Regions from separate parts of the Paracoccus sp. SMMA_5_TC genome, predicted to be linked through region 2. Evidence: riboswitches for the same ligand, from Rfam matches in the RefSeq annotation. Region 2 holds a riboswitch; the other holds the start of a gene.
The links. A riboswitch is a leader RNA that binds a small molecule or an ion and turns the genes downstream of it on or off. The one in region 2 is predicted to bind thiamine pyrophosphate.
Positions count from the first base shown of each region.

Region 1 (8,190 bases), 1.1 Mb from region 2:
TCTCGATCGACCGGATGCGGCAATACGGCCATGCCGAAACCGCCGGCATCGCGCCGGTCCTGATCGTGACCCACAAGACCACGCCCGAGGCCATCGACCATGCCATCGAGGCCATGCCCCGCACCGGCGTCATCGCCGGCGAGCCGGTCGAACTGCGGATCGAGGAGGTCTGACCCTGTGACCAAATGATGCCGGCGCCTGCCCACAAGGCCCCTGCCGGCACATCCGACCGTATCACGGCGTCGCGGCCGGTGGCGGGTCGTCCTGTCGCCATCCGCCGCAGCCCGATCTGTCCGGCGCCTTGCAGAAAGGCTGTGCGCGGCACCCGGATGGCTGCCCACGCCCGGCTTGCGTCAGGCTTGCGGGCTCAGCTTGTCGAAAGGTGGCGCAACCCGTGGGTGACATCGGCGCGAACCGCCAGCCGCAACCCCGGCTCGTCTCCGGCACGCAGCGACGCCAGGATCATGCGGTGATGGCGGGGCGGCTCGTTGCGCTTGACCCGGCCATACAGGGCCCGCATCGTCGGGCCGAGTTGCAGCCACACGGTTTCGACGATGGCCAGCATCGCCGGTGCCTGGGCCCGCAGATAGAGCAAGCGGTGAAATTCCAGGTTGGTGCGGATATAGGTGACGGCGTCATGCGATTCGGCGGCCTCACCTATCGCAGCGTTCAACAGCGCCATCCGCTCGATCAGCGCCTGATGGGCGCGCGGCAAGGCGCGCGAGGCCAGTTCGGGCTCGATCAACCCACGCAGGGCGGCCAGTTCCTCGATCCGCTCGACCGACAGTTCGGGGGTGGCAATCCGGCCCGAGGACGACAGCGTCAGCGCGCCTTCCGCCACCAGCCGCCGCACGGCTTCGCGCGCGGGCGTCATCGAGACCCGGTGTTCGGCCGCCAGCCCGCGCAGGGTCAGCGGCAGGCCGGGCGGCAGTTCGCCCAGCATGATGCGCTGGCGCAGGCTGCGATAAAGCCGCTCATGCGCGGCGGTTTCCGAGGAACGCGAGGGACTCATGCCGTGTCTGTGATCACATCCGCAGTCAAGGTCAATGGTTCAGTCGCGGAACCGCCAGGTCAGCAGTTCGTGCCCGTGCCGGCGCAGCCACGCCCGCGGTTGCTCGAATCCGGGCAACAGCGCCGCCGTCGTCCGCCAGAAGGCATCCGAATGGTCCATGTGCCGCAGATGCGCCACCTCATGCGCGGCGACGTAATCCAGCACCTGGGGCGGTGCCATGACCAGACGCCAGGAAAACATCAGCCGCCCGTCATGGGTGCAACTGCCCCAGCGCGAGCGGGTGTCGCGCAGCGCCAGCGCCGTGAACTGCCGCCCCAGCACCGCCGCGTGCCGGTCGCAGGCGGCAGCCAGCCTGTCGCGCGCCAGGCCGCGCAGCCAGGTTTCGACCATGACCCCGGCCGGCCGATCCTGCGGCAGCAGCAGCGCGTCTGGGCGCAGTTGCAGACGCGCCTCGGCGGTCGGGGCGATGCGGCGCAACACCCCCTCGACCGGCAGCATCGCGCCCGGCACGATTCGCCGCAGCGCCGGCATTTCGGCGCGAATGCGCCGCAACCAATCGGCGCGCGACTCGGCAAAGGCGCGGCCATCCGACAGGCTGGTGCGGCTGGGCAAGGTCAGCACCACCTCGCCCCCGGCGCGGGTCACGCGCAGGGTCATTCGGCGCGCGCGGGCGGAACGCCGCAACAGCACCGGAATGTCGCCTCCGACCAGAAAACCGTCCATCTGCCCCATGTGCCTTGCTGGCTTTGCTTGTGCTGACCAGTTTCGCCTTCTCTGCCCCCCTGTCGCAAGGGGAAAAGCCTTTGACACCCCCGCTGCGCTATGGCAGGGGACAGCGGATTTGGCTGAAAGCGGCAGAAAGAGAACACCATGCCCAAAGAGGAATGGGGCACGAAACGCCTTTGCCCCCACTGCGCGACGCGCTTCTACGACCTGATGAACGATCCGATGACCTGCCCCGCCTGCGGCGCAGAGTTCACCGTCGAAAGCCTGACCAACGGCCGCACCCGCTCGCTGATCTCGGAAAAGACGGCGGCGCGCGACGATGACCAGGCCGATCTGGTCGATGACGACGATCTGGACGATGACGCCGATGCCGGCGATCTGGACGACGATCTGCTGGACGATGACGATGACGACGGCGATGTGTCGCTGGACGACATCGCCGATGTCCCCGACACCGACGACGAATAGCATCGCGTGATCGCCCCGGCCCGGCCCCTGCCCGGCCGGGGTTGTCATTCCGTCGTAAGTTTCGGGGGGCCGCATGACCATCAACGACCGCCATGCCAAGCGCGCCATCCTGCTGACGCCCGACGACCGGGTGCTGCTGATGCGCGTCGATTACGGCAACGGCTGCTGGTGGATCACCCCCGGCGGCGGCGCCGAAGCCGGCGAAAGCCCCGAACAGACGCTGCGCCGCGAACTGGCCGAGGAACTGGGCTATGCCCCTGCGACCATCGGCCCGCTGCTGTGGCGACGCCAGCACCTGCTGACGCTGTATCAACGGCGCTGGCGCCAGTGCGAGGATTATTTCCTGATCGAGACCGAGGCTTTCGACCCCAGGGTACAGAACGCGCCCGAGGCGCGCACGATCCGCGAATTCCGCTGGTGGACCCTGGCCGAGCTGCGCCACACCGGCGAACGGATCGTGCCCCCGGCCCTGTGCCGGATCGTGCGCGATTTCCGCAGCCAGGGCGCACCGCAAGGCCCGCTGGACATCGACCTAGCCGAGGACTGAGGCCGCCCCCGCATAGGCGTCGTCGAAAAAGGCGCGTTCGGCCCTGATGGCGCGGGCAAAGAACTCGCGCACCACCCGCGGCTGCTGCGCCCCCACCCGGTCAAGTTCGGCGCACAGAAATTGCACGAAATCGCGAAAGAACGGGTTGTCGTGCAGCATGATCCATTCGGCATGAACGAAATTCGCCGGCAAGGGGCGCGGGCTGCGCGATGCCCAGTCCAGATACAGCGCCTCGGCCACGACCAGGACGGTCAGGATGGCGGCATAGGATCGCGTCTGCGCCGCCTCGCGCATCAATGCCTGAAAGCTGCGGGTGGGGGCGCTGTCGGGAATCGCGCTCCGGCGTGCCTCGTCCATCCCCAATGCCATGAAAGCGCGCAGGAAATAGTCGTTCTCCTCGGCCGAGACCATGCCGGCAAAGCGACCGAATCGCAGGCGCGAATCAAAACTGTCGGCAGTCGCAATGGCTGCCCCCAGCAGGGTCAGAAACGCATCCAGAAAACGGTGATCCTGCACAAGGTAATAGGCCATCACCGAATCCGGGATGGTGCCGTTAGCCAGTTCCTCGACGAAACGATGTCCGGAAGCTGCCTGCCAATCGGCAGAAAAAGCGTGCTTCATTTCGGCAAAAAGGCCGTCTTCAATGGGCAGCGAGCTCAAGGCATTCTCCTTTTACAGGCCCGGGCCGGGCAATGGGGCCAGAGCATGCCAGGGCGGGATCGGAGCTGCACACCATCCCTTCGCCGGCATGATCCGGATCAGGTGCAAAGGGTCATCGCGCAACTTGTGGCCAGCGATTTCTCAGCCCCTTGCCGGGGCTCCCCTTGGTCGCGACAGAAGCTAGCGGCAGCGAAGGATGTTGTCACCCCCTGTTACGCGTCAGGGTAGAAAGCCGCCCCAGCACGGGGTTTGCACGCCATTCTGACTTGCAGCACCGGACCAGATGTTATTCCGTTGCGCTGAAAGCCGGACATGCCCGTTCGGCAAGCAGGACCATGACATGACCAAAGGCGACAGAACGGATCAGGATCCCACCGTTATGCCCCAGACCGTTGCGCCGCGGCCTGTTCCGCGTCAGGTGGGGCTGCGTCTGCATCGCCCCCCGCTGCTGACCAATATCTCGGCCGCGCGCTGGCTGCTGCTGGCGATCGTGGTCGCGTCGATCTATTTCTTCCACGGCTTTCTGGTCCCGGTGCTGGCGGCATCGGTGATAGCACTGGCCAGCTGGCCCATCCGCGAACACCTGGCGTGGCGCGCAGGGTTGGGGCGCACAGGCACCGCAGCTGCGCTGGTGCTGCTGCTGGTGTGTTTCCTTGTCGTGCCCATCGCCATGGCGCTGGTCTATGCCTTCCACGAGCTGCGCGACTGGATCCAGTGGGCCATTTCGGTGAACACCACCGGCGCCCCCACCCCGGCATGGATGATCGATCTGCCGCAGATCGGCGATTGGCTGGACGAGAACTGGCAAAAATACATCGGCCGCCCTGGCGGTATCAGCGAAATCGTGCAGCTTGTCAGCGGCTCGAACATCGGTGCCATCTATCGCGGCGCAATAACCGCAGGTTCGCTTGCCTTTCACCTGACGCTGTCGCTGCTGTTCATGCTGATCACGCTGTTCGTGCTGTATCGGGATGGCGACAAGTTCGTGGCGCAGCTTGATCGGGTGGGCATGCGCATCCTGCCCGACCGATGGGGGCGATTGTCGCGGGTGGTGCCTGCCACGATCAGTTCCACCGTGACGGGGATGACACTGATCGCCATTGGCGAAGGCGTGGTTCTGGGTATAGCCTACTGGCTGGCAGGCGTGCCCTCGCCGGTGACCTTCGGGGTGATCACCGGATTCATGGCGTTGATCCCCGGCGGGGCGCCGCTGTCATTCACTCTGGTTTCCGCATATCTGATCGCCAGCGGCTCGCCGGTGCAGGGCGCCGCGCTGTTCATCTGGGGCAGCTGCGAACTTTTCGTTGTCGACAAGACCATCCGCCCCGTTCTGGTGGGCGGCCCTGTCAAGATGCCGTTCCTGCCGACATTTTTCGGTCTGATCGGCGGGGTCAAGACCATGGGCATCGTCGGGCTGTTCGTGGGCCCGGTGCTGATGGCGCTGCTGGTGTCCATCTGGCGCGAATGGCAGCGCGAAATCGCCGCCGAAGAGGCCGGGCTGGATCCGCTTGCACCTCCGCCCGAGCCCGCGCCAGACCGCTCGCGCAGCGTAGCCTGAAACGCAGCTGCACGGACGCGACAAGGAAAATCGCGCGGTCTGCGGGCAGATCGCGCGATTTTGTTGAACATGGCAGGTCGGTTGCGACCGCGATACGGCCCGATTCAGTTTCCGGGGGCGGCAGGCGCAGGGACAACCGTTTCTTGCTGCGGCGGCGGGGTCAGGGCCTCGGGCATCGGCGACAGCTTGACGCCGGCGCTGCTGCCAAGCGGCTGCCCCTCGCGATCGGTCACTTCGGGCACCACGACCGACTGATCCGATTGCTCGCTTGCCGATGCAGCCTCGTCGGCGGCGGCTTCCGGTGGCGGCGGATTTGCACGGTCGGCACCATCGCTGCGCAGATAGTCGAAAAATTCGCCCTGCGGCTGGATCAGCAGCGAACTGTTCTCGCCCCGCAGCGCCCGCTCATAGGCGGTCATCGACCGGGTAAAGGCAAAGAACTCGGGATCGCGACCGAATGCCTCGGCATAGATGGCGTTGCGCCGGGCATCGGCCTCGCCGCGCACCACCTCGGCCCGCTTGCGCGCCTCGGACGTCAGTTCGACCACGGTGCGGTCGGCGGCTGCCCGCACGCGCTGGGCAGCCTCGCCGCCGCGGGCGATTTCATCCGCTGCCTCGCGTTCGCGTTCGGCACGCATCCGCGCATAGGTTGCATTCAGGTTCTGCTCGGGCAGGTCGGTGCGGGTCAGACGCACGTCGATGACCCGGATCCCCAGATCCTTCGCATCCTCGCGCGACAGGTCACGGATGCGGTTCATCAGCGGCGTGCGATCATCCGACAGCACGGTGGTGGATGGCACCGAGCCAAGCACCTGCCGGATGGCGTTGGTCACGATCGGTTCAAGCCGGCGCTGGGCAAACTCGATCCCGCCGGCGCCCACCGCGCGACGGAACTGCACGACATCGGTGATCTGCCAGCGCGCGAATGCGTCCACCACCAGACGACGATCGTCAAGGGGCGTCACCTCCATCGGCGGGGTCGGCAAGCCCAGGATGCGGGCGTCATATTTCACGACATTGTCGAGGAAAGGCACCTTGACGCCGATACCCGGCTCTTCGCGCACTTCGACCACCTCGCCAAAGCGCAGCACAAGCGCCTTTTCCCTGACATCGACGATGTAGAGCGATGCCAGCGCAAGAACCACGACCACGACCAGAAACGGCAGCACCAGCAGTGAAATTGCACGATTCATCACTGGTTCTCCCCACTCTTGGCGGCGCTTCCGGCGGCAGGTGCCCCGCTGCGCAGCTGATCCAGCGGCAGATAGGGCACGACACCCTGCGCCGCCTGCCCCTCGAGGATGACCTTGTTGGCTCCGCCCAGAACTTTTTCCATCGTCTCCATATACATGCGTCGGCGCGTCACCTCGGGCGCCTTGATATATTCGTTGTAGACCGAGTTGAAGCGCGCGGCCTCGCCCTCGGCGGTGTTGACGGCTTCGGCGCGATAGGCTTCGGCGCGTTCGATCAGAGCCGCGGCCTCACCCCGGGCGCTGGCCAGCACGCGGTTGGCATAGGCGTCGGCTTCCTTCTCAAGCCGGTCACGTTCCTGTTGCGCCGCCTGCACGTCGCGGAAGCTGTCGATCACCTCGCGGGGCGGATCCGCACGGTCCAGGTTTACCCGCAGGATGTTGATGCCTGCCTCATAACCGTCCAGCGTCTGCTGTACCTGCAGCTTCAGATCATCGGCGATGGCGCCACGGTCACGGTTCAGGATCGGTGCCAGTTCCGATCGCGCCACGATGTCGCGCATCGCAGATTCCGCCACGGCGCGGATGGTGTCATCGGGGTCGGCCAGATTGAACAGGAATTTTTCCGGGTCCGAGATATTCCAGACCACCTGATAGGCCATGTCCACGATGTTCTGGTCGCGGGTCAGCATCAGCCCGCTGTCCATGGGTCCGGCCCGCCCGGTGCCGATCTCGGTGGTGCGTTCGCCCGAAACCTGCACCACCTCGGCGGTGACGAAGGGCCAAGGCGCAAAGTTCAGGCCCGGCTCGCCAGTGCCGATGGGCTTGCCGAACAGCAATTCCACAGATCGTTCCTCGGGCTTGACGGTATAAAAGGACGAGAAGGCCCAGACCGCCGCCACGGCCAGCACCGCCAGGCCCCAGCTTCCCCGGCTCATGTGGAACTGCGGTCCCTGCTGGCGGGGGCCGCCGGTACGGCCGCCGCCGCCCTTGCCGCCCATCAATACCCGCAGCCGATCCTGACCCTTGCGGACCAGTTCCTCGATCTCGGGGACGTGATCGCCCCGCCGCGGACCCTGGGGTTGGCCGCGATTGTCGCGATCGCCCTGATTTCCGCCCGGGCTGCCCCATGGGCGCTGGCCGCCCTGGGGCGGCTCCTTGCCATTGTTGCCGTTGTTTCCACCGCCGCCCCAGGGGCCTTGTCCCGCCATGCCTTCGTGCCTCGCTATTCGGTCTGTTTCGCTGAAACTGGTGACTTGCGCCGGAAAATCAACCCGATGCGTCGGTTTTCGGTCATTTTGCCGCGCCGATGCGACGCGCGGGCTTGCGCATGGTGACCAGCTCCTCGGCCAGGGTCGGATGCACGGCCATCGCGGCGTCGAACTGCGCCTTGGTCGCGCCCATTCCCATGGGCACGGCCACAAGCTGGATCATCTCGCCGGCTTCGGGACCAAAGATGTGGCAGCCCAGCACCTTGTCGGTTTCGGCGTCGACGATCAGCTTCATCACCGCCCGCGCGTCCGAGCCCGCAAACAGCGACCGCATCGGCCGGAAGCTGGCGACATAGACATCGGCCGGCCCGCGCGCCTCGGCCTGTTCCTCGGTCAGGCCGATGGTGGCAAGTTCATGCGGGCGCAGATAGACGGCACTGGCGACCAGGTCGTGATCGACCTGGCGCGGCCGGGCACCAAAGACGGTGTCGGCAAAGCTGTGACCTTCGCGGATCGCCACCGGGGTCAGGTTCACCCGATCGGTCACATCGCCCACCGCATAGATGGACGGCACCGAACTTTGCGACCAGCCATCGACCACGATCTCGCCCTTGTCGCCCAGCTGCACGCCCGCCTCTTCCAGCCCCAGGCCGCGGGTATAGGGCGCGCGCCCGGTGGCAAAGATCACCGCATCGAACAGTTCGCTGCTGCCATCCTTGAAAGTGACGCGCCGCGAAGCCCCTTCGGCCTCGAGCCGCGCCGGCGACGAGCCCAGCCGCAGGTCGACGCCGATCATCCGCAACTGCTCGGTGGCATGG
Region 1 covers NZ_CP102355.1:1,921,867-1,930,056, reverse strand. Annotated here, with positions in the region: gene GB880_RS09970 (homoserine dehydrogenase) at 1-173, shown strand, start outside; gene GB880_RS09965 (GntR family transcriptional regulator) at 368-1,012, opposite strand; gene GB880_RS09960 (M48 family metallopeptidase) at 1,052-1,735, opposite strand; gene GB880_RS09955 (FYDLN acid domain-containing protein) at 1,883-2,206, shown strand; gene GB880_RS09950 (NUDIX hydrolase) at 2,280-2,753, shown strand; gene GB880_RS09945 (TenA family protein) at 2,739-3,413, opposite strand; TPP riboswitch at 3,472-3,588, opposite strand; gene GB880_RS09940 (AI-2E family transporter) at 3,754-4,971, shown strand; gene hflC (protease modulator HflC) at 5,076-6,164, opposite strand; gene hflK (FtsH protease activity modulator HflK) at 6,164-7,372, opposite strand; gene gorA (glutathione-disulfide reductase) at 7,455-8,190, opposite strand, start outside.
Region 1: another riboswitch for thiamine pyrophosphate. It lies ahead of GB880_RS09945 (TenA family protein); the one in region 2 lies ahead of thiD (bifunctional hydroxymethylpyrimidine kinase/phosphomethylpyrimidine kinase).

Region 2 (8,190 bases):
CGGCAGGCCCTCGTGCACCTGCAAATGCAGTTGCGGCTGATAGCTTATGGCGTAATCGGCCTTGCCGGCGGCGACCAGCTTGGGCGGATCGGCCGGGTCGGCGGGGGCGACCACATCGACCTCCAGCCCGGCATCGGCGAAAAAGCCCTTTTCGCGGGCGATGATGATCGGCGCATGATCGGGGTTCACGAACCAGTCCAGCAGCAGCGTCACCTTGTCGGCGGCCAGCGCCGGCTGGACCAGGACCGCCAGCGCGGCGGCAAGGGCAAAGGGCTTCATCAGTCGTCTCCTGTCGCAAGAAGGGTGATTTCGCCGTCGAAACGGCGGGCAAGCGCATGGGCGGCGCGCCAGGCACGCAGGCCCGACCGGCAGGCCAGCACCACGCGCTGGCCGGGGGCGGGCAGAGGGCCATGGGCGCCATAATCGGGCAGGCGCAGCGCCTGGGGCACGGCGGTTCGCGGCGCCTCGGTCTGCGGGCGCAGGTCGATGACCAGATCGGCCGCCGCCACCTGTTCGCGGGCGATGAAGCGCGGCCCGGACTGCTCCGGGGCGCCGTCGAAGCGGAACTGGCTCAGCCGGCCGGCGTCCAGGCGGATGAACTGGCCCAGCGGGTTGGGTGTCAGGCCCAGGATCGCGGCCATGGCCATCTGCGCCTGCAGACAGCCCAGCATGCCCACCACAGGCCCCATCACCCCGGCGCTGGCGCAGGTCTGGCCGCTGTCGGGCGGGTCGGGAAACAGCGCCCGCAGGCTGGGCGCGCCGCCCCGCGCCCGTTCGCCGCAAAAGCCGCCGACATAGCCCGAAAGCCCCAGCGCCGAGGCCGAGATCAGCGGCCGCCCCGCCGCCAGACAGGCATCCGACAGGGTATAGCTGGCGGCATAGCTGTCGGCACAGTCCAGCACCAGATCGCTGGCGGCGACCAGTTCCGGGGCATTGGCGGGGGTCAGCCGCGCCACCAGCGGGGTCAGCCGCACCTGCGGGTTCAGATCCGCCAGCGCCCGCGCCGCGGCCATCGCCTTGGGCTGGCCCAGATCCTGCATGCAATAGAGCGGTTGCCGGTGCAGGTTCGTTTCCTCGACCCGGTCGGGGTCGATAACGGTGATGCTGCCCAGTCCGGCGCCGGCCAGATATTGCAGCACCGGCACCCCCAGCCCGCCGGCGCCCACGACCAGCACCCGCGCCCGCGCCAGCCGGTCCTGGCCGGCCGCGCCGACCTGGGGCAGCACCATCTGCCGGGCATAGCGGCTCATGCCGTCACCTGCAGCCATTCGCGCAGCCGCGCCTCGGGGTCGGGATTCAGCGTGATGTCGGTCACGGCCGAGACGACATCGGCCCCCGCTTGAAAGGCCAACAGCGCGCGTTCCGGCGTCATCCCGCCGATGGCGATCAGCGGCGTCGTGCCCAGGATGCGGCGCCATTCGCCCAGGCGCTCCAGCCCCTGCTGTTCCCATTTCATCTTCTTAAGGATCGTGGGCCAGACCGGGCCCAGGGCGACATAATCGGGGCGCAGCGCCATGGCGCGGTCTAGTTCGGCGTGGTCATGGGTGGAAATCCCCAGCCGCAGACCGGCGCGGCGGATCGCGGCGACATCGGCCGCGTCCAGATCCTCTTGCCCCAGATGCACGAAGTCGCAGCCCAGGTCGATGGCGGCCTGCCAGTGGTCGTTGATGACCAGCGTGGCGCCATGTTCCCGGCACAGTTCCTGCGCCAGCGCCAGTTCGCCCAAAAGCCGCGGCGCGGGCTGGTCCTTGATACGGATCTGCACCAGACCGACCCCCAAGGGCAGCGCCCGCCGCAGCCAGTCGGTGTTGTCGAAGATCGGGTAAAAGCGCGGCAGCTTCATGCCAGCACCGCCATCCCCAGCATCGGGGTCGAGGGTGCGGCCATGTCGCGGGCCTCGATCGGCTGGGCGGCATGGGCAAGCCGGCCGGCCTCGATCGCCAGGGCCATGGCGCGGGCCATTGCCACCGGATCGCCGGCGCGGGCGACGGCGGTGTTCAGCAGAACGGCGTCATAGCCCAGTTCCATCGCCTGCGCGGCATGGCTGGGCAGGCCGATGCCGGCATCGACCACCAGCGGCACCTGGGGGAAATGCGCCCTGAGACTGCGCAGCCCATAGGCGTTGTTCAGCCCCCGGCCCGAGCCGATGGGCGCGCCCCAGGGCATCAGCACCTCGCATCCCGCCTCCAGCAGGCGGCCGCAGACCGACAGATCCTCGGTGCAATAGGGAAAGACCTGGAAACCGTCCTGCGACAGGATGCGCGCCGCATCGATCAGCGCCACCACATCGGGGCACAGGGTATCATCGTCGCGGATCACCTCGAGCTTGATCCAGGGCGTGCCGAACAGCTCGCGCGCCATCTGTGCGGTGGTCACCGCCTCGCGCACGGAATGGCAGCCGGCGGTATTGGGCAGCAGCGGGATGCCCAGGCCCTGGATCAGGCGGAAAAAGTCCTGGCCGCCGCCGCCTTCGCGCCGCAGGCTGACCGTGGCAATCCCGGCGCCCGAAGCCTGGAACGCCTGCGCCATGACTGCCGGCGACGGGTATTGCGCCGTGCCCAGCATCAGCGCGCTGTCGATGGTGGTGCCGTAAAATTGCGGCATGGTCAGCCCCCCTGCATCGGGGCGACGACTTCCAGCGCGTCGCCATCGCCAAGCGGGGTCAGGGCGCGCTGGTCGGCGGGCAGAAAGACGCCGTTCAGCGCCGTGGCGACGCGCGCCTCGGCCAGGCCGATTTCGGCCAGGGCGTCCTGGACCGTCGGGCCGGACAATTCGTGCGGGGCACCGTTAAGGGTGATTTTCATCCATCAACTCCGGGATCTGGCCATCGATCAGGTATTCGGCCGTCATGCGCGCCACGGCGGGGGCCAAAAGATAGCCGTGGCGGTAGAGGCCATTGGCAAACAGCGTCTGTCCCCGCCGGCGCAGGCGGGGCAGGTTGTCGGGAAATGCGGGGCGGGCATCGGCGCCCAGCTCGAGGATCTCGGCCTCGGCAAAGCCGGGGTGCAGGGCGTAAAGCGCGCTCAGCAATTCGACCGCGGAACGGGCGGTGACATGGCTGCGGGTGCCGCTTTCCAGCATGGTGGCGCCCAGCATGTAGATGCCGTCGCCGCGCGGCACCAGATAGATCGGGATGCGCGGGTGCAGCAGGCGGATGGTGCGGCCAAGCCGCAGTTCCGGGCAGCGAATGACCATCATCTCGCCGCGCACGCCGCGCAGGTCGGCCAGCCGGTCGCGGGCGGCCAGACCGCGCGCGTCGATGACCAGCCCCTGTGGCGTCGGTGCGCCGGTCCGGATGGGCGTCCCCCGCGCCGCCAGATCGTCGCGCAGCGCCGCCAGCGCCTGGCGCGGGTCCAGATGCGATTCGCTGGCATAGAACAGCCCGCGCGGGATGCGCCCGGCCAGATCGGGCTCCAGGGCCGCGATCTCGTCGCCGCTGACGGTCTGGTGGCCCTGGGTCAGGCGGGCAAAGCGGTCCAGTTCGGCGCGGTCGCGCGACAGCGCCAGCACCAGCGTGCCGCGTTGGGTCAGCCGCGCGCCCCGACGCGCCCACCATTGCGCCGCCTCGGCGCCCAGGCGCAGGACCGTCGGTTCGGCGCTTTCGCTTTCGCAATGCGGCGCCAGCATGCCGCCGGCCCACCAGCTGCAGGCCTGCGGTCCCGGACCGCCGGCGGGATCGATCAGCTGCGCCCTGACCCCGCGCGCCACCAGTTCGCTGGCGATGCACAGCCCCATGACCCCGGCGCCCAGGATGGTGACATCCGCCATCACCGCCCCCAGAGCGCGTGGAAATGATGCACCGGCCCGTGGCCAAGACCGACGGCCAGATCGTCGGCCGCCGCGATCGCCCCCTGCAACCAGCGATGCGCCTGCGCCACCGCCTGCGCCACGCCCAGGCCCTGCGCCATCCCCGCCGCTATGGCCGATGACAGGCTGCATCCGGTGCCATGGGTGTTGCGTGTCTGCTGGCGCGGGGCGGTCAGGCTCAGCGGCTGCGGGCCGACCAGCAGGTCGGTGCACAGCCGGCCCGGGGCGTGGCCTCCCTTCATCAGCACATGGGCCGGGCCCAGGTCGCGCAGCGCCTCGCCCTGGGCTGCCATCTCTTCGGGGGTTTCGGCCACGGGCCGGCCCAGCAGCCGCGCCGCCTCGGGCAGGTTCGGAGTCAGCAGCGTGGCCAGCGGCAGCAACCTTTCGCGCAGTGTCGCCACCGCCTGATCGGCCAGCAGCGGATCGCCCGATTTCGCCACCATCACCGGGTCCAGCACCACCGGCACCGGATTGGCCTGCAACAGCACGCGCAGCCGGTCGGCGACGGCTGCGATCACCTCTTCGCCGCCCAGCATGCCGATCTTGATCGCCCGCACCTCCAGATCGCCAAGGACCGCGTCGATCTGGGCGGCCACCATCGCCGGGCTGACCGCCGCCACGGCGGCGACGGTGCGGGTGTTCTGGGCGGTGATCGCGGTGATGACCGAGGCGCCATAGACCCCCAGTGCCGAAAAGCTTTTCAGGTCGGCCTGGATGCCGGCGCCGCCGCCGCTGTCCGAGCCGGCGATGGTCAGGGCGATCGGGTGACGCATGGCACGCGGTTCCTTGTCGGTCCGGCCATGTCGGGATGGGTGGGGAAATACGCGGGCACCTTGCGCGGCCTGAGGGCCATGGTGCCACGATCTACCCTTCCCTCCGCCGGCATGACCCGGATCAGGTTCGATGGGTCGGTGCCTTGCACCTCTCAGCCCCGTCGGGGCACCCCAAGTGTAGAAATTTCGTTGTCACATTAGGGCAGGCGGCGCCGCCGCGCAAGGGCCCGCGGGCAGGGCGCTTGACCTTGGTCGCGGCGCTGCGCATTAGCTGGGGCGGACAGTCGGACAGTCGGACAGCGGGGCAGGCGGATGACCAATGTGATCTTCGATCTGGGCGGGGTGCTGATCGACTGGGATCCGGCCCTGGCCTTTGCCGATGTCTTTGCCAGCCGCGACGCGGCCGAGGCCTGGATGGCGCAGATCGGCTTTGCCCAGTGGAACCGCGAGCAGGATCGCGGCCGCAGCCTGGCCCAGGGTCTGGCGGCGGCAGAGGCCGCCCATGGCGACGCCGCCCGGCATCTGCGGGGTTATGTCGCCGCCTTTGCCGTCACCATCGAAAAGCGCATCCCCGGCAGCTGGGAAATCGCCGAGGCGCTTCTGGCCCGCAACTGTCCGCTTTACGCGCTGACCAACTGGTCGGCCGATACCTGGCCCGCGGCGCTGGAACTGCATCCGCGGCTGGGGCAGATCTTCGCCGATATCGTGGTGTCGGGCCAGGTCGGCATGATCAAGCCCGAGCCGGGGATCTATCGCCTGCTGCTGGATCGCAACGGGCTGAGCGCCGGCGATTGCCTGCTGATCGACGACAATCCCGAAAACGTCGCGGCCGCGCAGGCGCTGGGCATGCAGGCGATCCGTTTTACCGGCGCCGCTACGCTGGCGCGCGACCTGACCCGCCGCGGGCTGTTCGACCTTTAGACCGGTTTCAAAGGATCATCCGCGCCACATGGCGCAGCGCCAGCAGATAGCCATGCGTGCCCAGCCCGGCGATCACGCCTTCGGCCCGCAGGCTGACATAGGAATGGTGGCGAAAGGCCTCGCGCTGATGCACGTTCGAGATATGCACCTCGATCACCGGGCCCTCGAAACTGTTCAGCGCATCCAGGATCGCCACCGAGGTATGGGTGAAGGCCGCCGGGTTGATGACGATGGCCTGGCCGTCGTGGCGGGCGGCGTGGATCAGGTCGATCAGCACGCCTTCGTGGTTCGACTGGTGAAAGCGGGTGCTCAGCCCCAGCTCGGCCGCCAGCGCCGCGCAGTCGCGTTCCACATCGGCCAGGGTGGTGTGGCCATAGATCTCGGGCTGGCGCTGGCCCAGCAGGTTCAGGTTCGGGCCGTTCAGGATAAAGACGGTGGGCATCTGATTCTCGGGCTAGGTGTCGGGGCAGGTTAGCCGGGTTCGGCCAGGAAGATATAGCCCGCGCCGTAGATGGTCTTGATCAGCCGCGGGTTCCGGGGATCCTCGCCCAGCTTGGTGCGCAGGCGCGAGATGCGCACATCCATGGCGCGGTCGAAGCTTTCGCCCGCGGTGCCGCCCAGCGTCTCCAGCATCTGCGCCCGGGAAATCAGCCGGCGCGGATTGTCCAGGAACATGCGCAGCACCTCGGCCTCGGCATGGCTGATCGGGGTTTCGACGCCTTCGGGCGAGGTCAGCACATAGCGGTCGAAATCGACCGCCCAGCCGGCAAAGCGCAACTGCTGGCGGCCGGGGGTGGGCTCGCGGCCGGGCTTGCGCAGCCGGGCGCGGATGCGGGCCACCACCTCGGCCGGGTCGAAGGGCTTGATGATATAGTCGTCGGCGCCCAGTTCCAGGCCGGTGACGCGGTCCTGCACCTGCGCCCGCCCCGAGATGATGATGATGGCGGCGCCGGAATCGCGCGCCAGCCGATGCACCAGCGCCAGTCCGTCGCGGTCCGGCAGGCCCAGGTCGATCAGAATGGCCTCGGGCTCGATGCGGCGCAGCGCCGCCTCGAACTCGGTGGCGCGGGCAAAGGCGATGGTGCGAAATCCGGCCTCTTCCAGCGCAACCGACAGCAGCCGCCGGATGTCGGGTTCGTCGTCCAGAATCGCGATCAGCGGCGTTTCAGTCATGGAAGGATCCCAGAGCCTCGGCCAGTTGCATCTCGTCAAAGGGCTTGGTCAGCACCGGACAGTCAAGCCCCGCCCGGCGCGGATCGTCGGGCGGCAATGCCGTCATCAGCACCAGCGGCAACCCCGCCGCGCCCAGCGACGCACCCGAGCCGTCGCCGAGTTGCAGGTCCGACAGGATCAGCGTCAACCCGGGCAGGTCGGTCAGTTCGCGTGCCTCGGCCAGCGAGGCGGCCTCGATCACCGAATGGCCCTGGGCGGTCAGCATCTCGCGCGTGGTTTCGCGGATCAGCGGGTCGTCCTCGGCCAGCAGGACCAGATGCGGGCGGGCGGCACGCAGGGGCAGGCGGATACGCACCTGCGCGCCTTCGGCCACATTCAACAGCCGCAGCGTGCCGCCCGCCAGCTTGATCTGGTCATAGACCATCGCCAGTCCCAGCCCGGTGCCCTGCGCGCCCTTGGTGGTGAAGAAGGGTTCGGTGCCGCGGGCCAGCGCCTCGGGCGAAAAGCCCGGGCCGCTGTCGGTGACGGTGATTTCCAGCCAGCGCCCGGCCCCGCGCGCCTGCAACAGGATGCGCCCCACGCCCTGCATCGCATCGCGGGCATTCAGCATCAGGTTCAGCAGCGCATCCTGCAGCGCACCCGGATCCAGCATCACCCGGGCCGGCAGGTCGATCACCTGATGCCGCAGCAAGACGCCCTCGCCCAGGGTGGGGCGGGTCATGGCCGCCAGTTCCTCGAACAGCACCGACAGATCGACGGGCTGCGGGTGCTGGTTGCGTTCCCCGGTCAGGGCGGCGATCCCATCCAGCAGCGCCACCCCGCGGCGGGCGGCGGCCAGCGTCGCCTGCACATCCTCGGCCTGGTCTGGGGTCAGCGGCGCGCGCGCCAGCCGGCCCTGCAGGCCCAGGATGATGGTCAGCAGATTGCCGAAATCATGCGCCAGCCCCGAGGTCAGCTGCGCGGCCAGCGCGCGCTTGGCGGCGTGGCTCAGCGCCTCGCGGGCCTGAACCTCGGCGCTGACATCGGTGGACAGGATATAGGCGCCGCGCCCGGCCTGATCGGGGGTCAGCGCGATGCGGATGCGCCGCCCCGAAGGCGGATGGGTGATTTCGAACACCTGCGGCTGGCCGGCGATGGCCCGGTCCATGTGCGGTCGGATGCGGTCGAAGGTTTCGGCCCCCAGCACGCTGGCGCCGTCCCGGCCCAGGATCGCGGCATCGGCCCCGGGAAACACCGCCGAAATCTGGTTGTTGGAAAAGGTATAGCGGTAATTGTGGTCCATATGCGCGATATGGGCGGGCACCATTGCGGTGACCTGACGGGTGCGGGCTTCCGATTCGGTCAGCACGCGCTTGGCTTCCTCAAGCGCGGCATTGGTGGCGGCCAGCGCGCGGTTGGCGGCGGCCAGCCGCTCGGCATGGGTCAGCACCGACTCGCTCAGCTCCTCGGAGCGGGCGCGCAGCAGTTGTTCCTGGCGCTTGATATGGGTGATGTCGGTATAGACGGCGATCCAGCC
Region 2 covers NZ_CP102355.1:849,545-857,734, reverse strand. Annotated here, with positions in the region: gene GB880_RS04295 (ABC transporter substrate-binding protein) at 1-279, opposite strand, end outside; gene GB880_RS04290 (HesA/MoeB/ThiF family protein) at 279-1,250, opposite strand; gene GB880_RS04285 (thiamine phosphate synthase) at 1,247-1,843, opposite strand; gene GB880_RS04280 (thiazole synthase) at 1,840-2,604, opposite strand; gene thiS (sulfur carrier protein ThiS) at 2,607-2,804, opposite strand; gene GB880_RS04270 (FAD-dependent oxidoreductase) at 2,788-3,768, opposite strand; gene thiD (bifunctional hydroxymethylpyrimidine kinase/phosphomethylpyrimidine kinase) at 3,768-4,580, opposite strand; TPP riboswitch at 4,662-4,764, opposite strand; gene GB880_RS04260 (HAD family hydrolase) at 4,893-5,501, shown strand; gene aroQ (type II 3-dehydroquinate dehydratase) at 5,509-5,943, opposite strand; gene GB880_RS04250 (response regulator transcription factor) at 5,973-6,674, opposite strand; gene GB880_RS04245 (PAS-domain containing protein) at 6,667-8,190, opposite strand, start outside.